DNA from 4 places in the Ancylobacter sp. GW821-FHT10E12 genome. Region 1 is predicted to be linked to each of the others. Evidence: predicted binding sites of a transcription regulator. Region 1 holds the regulator's gene; each other region holds the start of a gene.
The links. Region 1 encodes PhoB, which activates phosphate uptake and scavenging genes when phosphate is short. Its sites were predicted from a motif close to TGTCATNNANCTGTCAT; they were not measured.
Positions count from the first base shown of each region.

Region 2: AC1RU4_RS03120 (CorA family divalent cation transporter) is a predicted target of PhoB. The motif match lies at 810-826, and genes of this name have one in related genera.
Region 3: phnC (phosphonate ABC transporter ATP-binding protein) is a predicted target of PhoB. The motif match lies at 1,006-1,022, and genes of this name have one in related genera.
Region 4: AC1RU4_RS24855 (alkaline phosphatase) is a predicted target of PhoB. The motif match lies at 1,003-1,019, and genes of this name have one in related genera.

Region 1 is NZ_JBXASN010000005.1:33,889-36,087, forward strand. It holds gene nthA (nitrile hydratase subunit alpha) at 1-730, opposite strand, end outside; gene phoB (phosphate regulon transcriptional regulator PhoB) at 935-1,636, opposite strand; gene phoU (phosphate signaling complex protein PhoU) at 1,681-2,199, opposite strand, start outside.
Region 2 is NZ_JBXASN010000002.1:158,791-160,989, forward strand. It holds gene AC1RU4_RS03115 (sarcosine oxidase subunit beta family protein) at 1-698, opposite strand, end outside; gene AC1RU4_RS03120 (CorA family divalent cation transporter) at 931-1,986, shown strand; gene AC1RU4_RS03125 (tellurite resistance TerB family protein) at 2,092-2,199, shown strand, end outside.
Region 3 is NZ_JBXASN010000007.1:286,578-288,776, forward strand. It holds gene phnD (phosphonate ABC transporter substrate-binding protein) at 1-79, opposite strand, end outside; gene phnC (phosphonate ABC transporter ATP-binding protein) at 94-933, opposite strand; gene AC1RU4_RS12130 (DUF6790 family protein) at 1,084-1,548, shown strand; gene AC1RU4_RS12135 (hypothetical protein) at 1,579-2,199, opposite strand, start outside.
Region 4 is NZ_JBXASN010000026.1:14,123-16,321, reverse strand. It holds gene AC1RU4_RS24865 (ABC transporter ATP-binding protein) at 1-304, shown strand, start outside; gene AC1RU4_RS24860 (NUDIX domain-containing protein) at 301-969, shown strand; gene AC1RU4_RS24855 (alkaline phosphatase) at 1,086-2,199, shown strand, end outside.

The sequences.
Region 1 (2,199 bases):
CAGGTGCGGAAGTACCGGCCTCGGTGACGCCGATCATGCTGTCGCGGGTGACGAGGGCGGCCAGCGCCGCCTCGTCCATCCCCTCGGTGCCGGGCGGACGGCGGGGGATGACGAGGTAGCGGATTTCCGAATTGCTGTCCCAGACGCGGATTTCCATGCCGTCGGGCAGCCGCGTGCCGAATTCGGCCAGCACCGGGCGCGGATCGCGCACGATGCGGGTGCGATAGGGCATGCTCTTGTACCAGACCGGCGGCAGGCCGAGCACCGGCCACGGGTAGCAGGAGCACAGGGTGCAGACGACGACATTGTGCACCTCGGCGGTGTTTTCCAACGCCACCATGTTCTCGCCCTGCGCGCCGGTGAAGCCGAGATCGGCGATGGCGGCATTGGCGTCCTCGAACAGCCAGGCCCGATAGGCCGGGTCGGTCCAGGCGCGGGCGACGACCCTGGCGCCGTTCCTCGGGCCGATGCGGTTCTCGTAGAGATCGACCACCGCGTCGAGCGCGGCGGGATCGACCAGACCCTTCCGGGTGAGCAGTTCCTCCAGCGCCTTGACGCGGGCGCTGATCTCGATGTCGGCGATCGAGGTCAGCAGCGCATCGGCGGGCTCGGAATGGATGCGGTGGAAATGGTCGTGAGGATCGTGGGGATGGTCGCCGTGATCGTGGTCGTGGTCGTGATCGTGGTCGTGATCGTGGTCGTGTTCGTGATCTTGGTCTTGCGCTGCCATGACAGTCGGTCCGCCGAAGCGCCTGGGCGCCGTGAGGGCGACACTATGCGGACATGCCGGGCGCCTGTCGACGACGCAGGGGTAGAAAAGCGGCATGCCCAAGATCGCGGCGACGGACCGGCGCCATGGCCGCGCGACGCCCCCCCGGATGCGCCGACACGCCATATCGTGGAGGTCGCCGGCGCCTGTTGTCGCCGGCCGCGCTCAATGCGCGCGGGCGAACATCTCGTTGAACGAGTAGCCGGAGCCGCGCACGGTGCGGATCGGGTCGGGCTGGCGCGGACGGTTCAGCGCCTTGCGCAGGCGGCCGACATGCACGTCCACCGTGCGCTCGTCGATATAGACGTCCTGGCCCCACACGCCGTCGAGCAGCTGCTCGCGCGAATAGACCCGGCCGGGCGACTGCATGAGGAATTCCAAGAGCCGGAACTCGGTCGGCCCGAGATGCAGCTCGCGGCCGGAACGGTGCACCCGCTTGGTCTCGCGGTCGAGCTCGATGTCGCCGGCGCGCAGCAGCGTCGAGACGTGGTCCGGCTTGGCCCGGCGCAGCAGCGCCCGCACCCGCGCCACCAGCTCGGGCACCGAGAACGGTTTCACCACGTAGTCGTCGGCGCCGGTGGCCAGCCCCCGCACGCGCTCGGTCTCCTCGCCGCGGGCGGTGAGCATGAGGATCGGCATGCGCTCGGTCTCCGGCCGGGCGCGCAGGCGCCGGCACAATTCGATGCCGGACAGGCCCGGCAGCATCCAGTCGAGCAGCAGCAGGTCCGGCACCGTCTCGCGCAGCCGGGTCTCCGCCTCGTCGCCCCGCCCGACGCTCTCCACCGCATAGCCTTCGGCTTCGAGATTGTAGCGCAGGAGCAGGGTCAGCGGCTCCTCGTCCTCGACGATGAGAATGTTGGTCGGCATCGCGTTCCCCGTGCAAGCTGCGCGTGACTGCCGTTCCGTCCGGCTCAGGACGGGAACGGAACCGAGGTCATGCTGGTGGTGTCCTGCTTGGGCCGCTCGTCGGTGAGCAACTGGCCGGTCGCGAGGTAGTGCACGGTCTCGGCGATGTTGGTGGCGTGGTCGCCGATGCGCTCGATGTTCTTGGCGCAGAACAGCAGGTGCGTGCACAGCGAGATGTTGCGCGGATCCTCCATCATGTAGGTGAGGAGCTCGCGGAACAGCGAGGTGTAGAGCACGTCGACTTCGCCGTCGCGCTGCCAGACCTCGATGGCGCGCGCGTCCTCGCGGCTCGCATAGGCGTCCAGCACCATCTTCAGCTGCTCGAACACGATGCCCGCCATGTGCTCGACGCCGCGCACCAGCTTCTGCGGGTGGAACTCGCCGGAAAGCGCCAGCACGCGCTTGCCGGTGTTCTTGGCGAGGTCGCCGATGCGCTCCAGGTCGTTGGCGATCCGCATGGCGGCGACGATTTCGCGCAGGTCGCCGGCCAGCGGCTGGCGGCGGGCGATGGTGAGGATCGCCTT
Region 2 (2,199 bases), on a different contig from region 1:
ATGAAGCCCTTCGAGGTCTCCACCCCTTCCACCGCGCCGGTGGGGCCGCGGCGGATCGCCTTCACCTCGCAGTTCTGGATGATGTCGACGCCGCGCGAATCCGCGGCGCGGGCGAAGCCCCAGGCCACCGCGTCATGCCGCGCCGTACCGCCGCGCCGCTGCAGGGCGCCGCCGAGGATCGGGTAGCGCATCGAGGAGATGTTGAGCGGCGGGCAGAACGCCTTGCACTCCTCGGCGCTCAGCCATTCATTGTCGACGCCGTTGAGCCGGTTGGAATGGACGTGGCGCTTGAAGCTCTGCACGTCGTGATGGTTGTGCGCCAGCATCAGCACGCCGCGGGCCGAATACATGACATTGTAGTTGAGGTCCTGCGACAGGCCCTCCCACAGCTTCACCGCGTGCTCGTAGAGCGCGGCGCTCTCGTCGAACAGGTAGTTCGACCGCACGATGGTGGTGTTGCGCCCGGTATTGCCGCCGCCGAGCCAGCCGCGCTCGATCACCGCGACATTGGCGATTCCGTGCTCCTTGGCGAGATAATAGGCGCAGGCCAGCCCGTGGCCGCCGGCGCCGACGATGATCACGTCGTACTCGGCCTCGGGCTCGGGCGTGCGCCATTGCGGCTGCCAGCCCTTGTGGCCGCCGAAGGCCCGGCGGATGAGCTGGAACCCCGAAAACCTTTGGCCGGAGAATGTCTGCATGTCGGCGCCTCCGCCCGGACGAGAGCGATCTTCGGCTCATGCTGGACCCGGAGCCGTGCCGGCGCGAGCATTGTTTCGGCGCCAGCGTTGAATGGATGCGACATGAGAAATGCGACGCCGCCATGACACGACGGCGTGCCAGCGCGAGGCGGCCGCGCGACCGCCCCGCGCTGGCACGCCGGTTGCTCGGACGGCGCCATCGGGGCGGGGTGCGCTCCTGCGTGGATCGACCATGGCGCTGTCGTCGGCTTCCGCCCTTCCGGGCCTCACCTTCGCCTATCGTTTCGACGTCGCCGGCGAGGCGGCGGCGTTGGCGGCGACCGACCTCGCCGATGCCGATATCTCCGGCACCGAGATGTCCGGCACCGAGATGTCCGGCACCGACATGCCCGCCGCTCTTGCCGAGCCGGGCGGATGGGTGTGGCTGCATTTCGACCTTTCCGACGCGGAAGCGCGACGCTGGATCGATGCCTGCCCGCTGCTGCCGGCGGCCGGCCGGGCGCTGCTGCTCTCCTCCGACGACCATCTGCGGCTGGAGCCGGCGGAAGACGCGGTGGCCGGCGTCTTCGCCGACCTGCTGCGCGATTCCGCCGGCCCCGAGCGGGCGCTCGGCCGGCTGCGCTTCGTCATGACGCGCAACCTCGTGGTGAGCGGCCGGCGCGAGGCGCTCGGCGCCATCGCCCGTACCCTGCAGTCGATCGGCGAGGGGCGGCGCTTCGCGCATTCGGTGGCGCTGCTCGAACAGATCGTCGAGCATTTCGCCGAGGCGGTGGCGGAGGTGGCGGCGGAGCTGACCGAGGCGCTCGACGCCATCGAGGACGAGCTGATCGAGGAGCGGCCGGGCCGCGAGCGCGCCCGGCTCGGCCCGGTGCGGCGCACGGCGGTGCGGCTGCATCGCCAGCTCGCCTCGCTGCGGCTGATCTTCCACCGCTGGGCGAGCCCGGCCGGCGGCACGCTGCCGGTGCCGCTGGAGGAGGCGGTGACGCGGCTCGGTCGGCGCCTCGAGGGGCTCGACCAGGAAGTGACCGCCATCCAGGAGCGGGCGCGGCTGATGCAGGACGAGCTCGCCGCCAAGCTGAGCGCCGAGACCAACCGGCACCTGTTCGCGCTGTCGATCCTCACCGCCTTCCTTCTGCCGCCGACGCTGATCGCCGGCCTGTTCGGCATGAACCTGCCGGGCATGCCCTTCGCGCAGACGGTGGGCGGCTTCTGGCTCGCCATCCTGCTGTCCGCGCTCACCGGCGCCGCCGTCTACTGGGTGCTGCGGGCGATGCGCGTCATGCGCTGACGCGCCCGGCGGCTCACCGACTGATGATCGCCGGCGCCGGTGCTTTCCTTGCGGAAGCCATGATCGGTGCTTAACTCGGGTGCCGGCATCAGAACGGGAAGAAACATGTTCAACAGCGGAAATTTCGACGCCAAGCGGCTCCTCGACCAGTTCCTCGGGTCGCAGGCGGGCACCCAGGGCGGCCTGCCGGCGCAGACGGGAGCGCCGGCCGGC
Region 3 (2,199 bases), on a different contig from region 1:
CCTTGATCTCGTCGGCGGCGCGGGCGGGCGCGCTCGCGAGGGCGGCCAGCGCGAGGCCGGCGGCAATGAGACGCTTCATGGGGGTCGCTCCTGTCAGGATACGGTTTCGGACGAATGGGCTTCGAGCGCCGCCCCGGAGGTCGGCACCGCGAATTGGCTCGGCAGGATGAGTTCCTCGGCGCTGGCGCCGTAGAGCTCGGTAAGGAACGGGCCGGTGATGCGCGAGGCCGGGCCGTCGAACACGACGCGGCCGGCATTCATGGCGATCACCCTGTCGAAATAAGCGGTGGCGTAGTCCACCTGGTGCAGCGACACGACCAGCGCGATGCCGTGGTCGCGGCTCAGGGTCACCAGCGTGTCCATGACGCGCTTGGCCGATTTCGGGTCGAGCGAGGCGATCGGCTCGTCGGCGAGCACCAGCTTGGCGCCCTGCACCAGCGCGCGGGCGATGGCGACGCGCTGCTGCTGGCCGCCGGAGAGTTCGCGCGCCCTCTTGTGGGCGTGCGCAGCGATGCCGACCTCGGCCAGCGCCGCCAGGGCGGTGCGCTTCTCGTCGGCGTTGAACAGGCCGAGCGTGCCACGCAGGCTGCTCATGCGGCCGAGCGCGCCGACCAGCACATTGGTCATCACCGTGAGTCGGCCGACCAGGGCGAATTGCTGGAAGACGAGGCCGATCTGCCGGCGGGCGCTCCGCACATCGGACGCGAGCCGGCCCTTGTCCTGCACGCTGACGCCGAACGAACGGACCGCCCCGCTGCCGGCATCGGCCAGTGCCAGCCCCGAGGCGATGCGGATCAGCGTCGACTTGCCGGAGCCGGAGGCACCGATCAGCGCCACGCGCTCGCCCGGCTGGATACGGAGCGACACGTCGTCGACGGCCCGCATGGAGCCCCAGGTCTTGCTGACATGGTCGATTTCGAGCGCCGCCGCCATTCGGTGTCCCTCTTCGCCCATCGGGGTCGACGAGGGCGTAGCGGCGGCAGATGACGTCGGGATGAATGGTGCGTTACACTTGTATGACATTCCTCAACGTCATGTGTCCCGCTCCCCCCTCCCCCCGCATCGATCGGCTGTGCTCCCGCCATGCTCTATCTCGCCACGCTGCTGCTCACCATGGTCATCCTGCCCGTCGTCTCCATCGCCTCGGAACTGGCGAGCGCGGGATCGGTGGCCGGCTTTTTCATCATCGCCAGCAAGTGGTTCGTGTTCTGGGCGGTGGGGGTGCGGCTGCTGCTCGCCGGCCTGACGCAGCTGTTCAAGCCGGGCTTCACCGCCGCCTCCATCCTCGGGGTCGACGACACCCGCGCGCATGTGCTGGTGCAGGAGCTCGGCTTCGCCAATCTCGCCATCGGCACCGCCGGCCTGCTGTCGCTGCTGATCTCCAGCTGGGTGTTTCCGGTCGCCTATGTCGGCGGCGCGTTTCTCGGCCTCGCCGGCCTGAACCATCTGCGCCGGCCGCACCGCACCTTCCGCGAGAACATGGCCATGATCAGCGACCTGTTCGCCGCCTTCATCCTGTTCGCCGCCTTCGTCATCGCCCAGTTCTGAAACGGGCCGCGCCATCGCGCGGACCGGCCGTCAGCGCCGCCGGAACCCGACATAGCCGCCATCGGCATCGTAGAGGACGTCATAGCCGTTCAGCAGGTGGAAGCCGGTATTGACGAAGGGCCGGTCGGCGACGCGCAGATGGATGGCCTCCGGTGCCAGCGGCGAACCCCCGCCCACCGCGAAGCGGTAGAGCTCGAACGCCGCCTCCCCCGTCCCGACGCTCACCGCCACCTGCGTGCCCGGCGGCAGCGAGCCCGTCGCGCCGGCCGCCTGCGCGGCGGGGACGGTCATGTACATCACCGACACGCCGGTATCGACCAGCAGCGTCCCGCAGGCCGGCGGGATGGCGTCGTTCAGCGCGATGCAGGCCGGCGTCGCCGCCCAGTCGGAGCGATCGGCCTGGCGATCGAGCTTCAGGAAGCGGAAACCGCCGCGCGTGTTCTCGGCCGTCAGCCCGACATGCACGCCCTCCGGCGACAGGATGTAGCCGTTGCGCCGCGCGCCGGCGCCGCCGGTCACCCGCAGCAGCGGATTCCTGTCCGGCGTGCTCTGGCTCTGCATGTCGGCCTCGCGGGCGAAGCCGATTCCGACCATGGCGATGTGCTCGGGCATCTGCCGGGGCGTGCAGTCGCTTGCATAGTCGAGGCAGCG
Region 4 (2,199 bases), on a different contig from region 1:
GATCGTCGACCTGCTGCGCGACCTGCAGCAGCGGCGCGGCCTCACCTACCTGTTCATCAGCCACGACCTGAAGGTGGTGGCGGCGCTGGCCTCGCGGCTCGTGGTGATGAAGCAGGGCGTGGTGGTGGAGGAAGGCGCGGCGGCCGAGATGTTCGCCAACCCCAAGAGCGCCTATACGCGGGCGCTGTTCGCCGCCGCCTTCCACCTGGAGGAGGTGCCGCCGGCGGACGAGGCGGCTTTGGGAGTGACTTTGGGGGCGGCCTCGGGGACGACCTCGGGGGCGGCGCCCGAGGCGACGGCGTGAGCGGGGCCGGGCGCGCGGGACCGGGCGGGGGACTGGGCGACCACGCGGTGCCGGTGACGCTCGAAGGCCCGGTGTCGATCGGCGACGGCTTCCGCCCCTATGACCGCTTCACCGTGACGCTGCCGGGCGCGGGCGGGCAACCGCTGACCCAGACGCGCGACATATTGCGTGTCGGGCCGGTGGTGGCGGCGCTGGCCTGGGACCCGGCGGCGGATGTGTTCGTGCTGATCCGCCAGTTCCGCCTCGCCGCGCATCTGGCGACCGGGCGCGGCGAGCTCACCGAGATCGCCGCCGGGCGGATCGAGGAAGGCGAGACGGCCCAATTCGCCGCGCGGCGCGAATGCCGCGAGGAGCTCGGGGTGGAGCCTTCCGCGCTGCTGCCGATGCTGGCCTTCATGCCGACGCCGGGCGTCACCGACGAGCATGCCGAGCTGTTCCTGGCGCTGGTCGATAGCACGCGGGTGCCGGAAGAGGCCGGCGAGCCGGGCGAGAGCGAGCACACGCGCCCGTTCCTGCTGCCGGTCGGCGAGGCGCTGGCGGCGCTCACCGAGCCCTCGCCGGGGCGGATCGGCAATGTGTTCGTGCTGGCGGCGCTGCAATGGTTCGCGCTGAACCGCGCACGGACGGAGGCGTTCGCCGCCGGAGCGGGGCGCTCGGCGCGATAGAAGAGCCGGCTAAATGATCGCGACGCCGGCGATTGTCACCCGCGCGACATGGAAGGTGCCTAGAGGGTTTTTCCGATCCGCGGCCCCCGCCGCCTGTCCGAAGCGGAGATCCCTCGATGCGCACATCCTTGCCGACAGCCCGCCTGCTGGCCGCGGCCAGCCTTGCCCTGCTCTCCGGCACCGTGCTCTCGGGCACGGCTGCTGCCGACGCCGTCTACCCGATCGATCGCGCCACCATCCTCCAGGGCGCGCCGTTCGACTTCAAGGTGGAGTTCGACGGCGTGGTGAAGCCGGACGAGGTGAAGGTCACCATCAACGGCGAGGATTACGCCAAGCTGCTCGGCAAGGACGCGACCTTCGTCGAGAAGGAGCCGGGCGTCGAGGCCTCGGCGCTGGTGCTGCGCGCCGTCTCCATCGCGACGCCGGGGACCTACAAGGTCGAGGCCAGCGCCGCCGGCAAGACCAAGTCGGTGACCTGGGAGGTGTTCGGCACCCCGGCGACGCCGAAGGTGAAGAACGTGATCTTCGTGCTCGGCGACGGCCTGTCGGTCGCCCACCGCACCGCCGCCCGCATCATGTCCAAGGGCGTGACCGAGGGTAAGGCCAATGGCCGCCTGAACATGGACGGCCTCGACCGCATGGCGTTCATCGGCACCTCGTCGACCGATTCGATCGCGGTGGACAGCGCCAATTCGATGTCGGCCTACATGACCGGCCACAAGAGCGCGATCAACGCCATCGGCGTCTATGCCGACCGCACCAAGGACAGCCTCGACGACCCGAAGGTGGAGACGCTGGGCGAGGCGGTGCGCCGCACCGGCTCCAAGTCGCTCGGCATCATCTCCACCGCCGAACTGCAGGACGCCACCCCGGCGGCGGTGGTCGCCCATACCCGCCGGCGCTCCGACAAGGCCGAGATCGCCGAGATGCTCTACAATGTCCGCCCGGACGTGGTGCTCGGCGGCGGCGGCGCCTACTTCATCCCGAAGAGCACCGCCGGCTCCAAGCGCAAGGACGAGAAGAACTTCGTCGAGCTGTTCAAGCAGGACGGCTACCAGATCGCCACCACCAAGGCCGAGCTGGACGCCGCCTCGATGTCGAACTCCGGCAAGATCTTCGGCGTGTTCCACCCCGGCAACATGGACACCGCGCTCGACCGCATGCAGCTCAAGAAGGGCACGGTGTCGAAGTTCCCCGACCAGCCCGGCCTCGTCGACATGACCAAGGTGG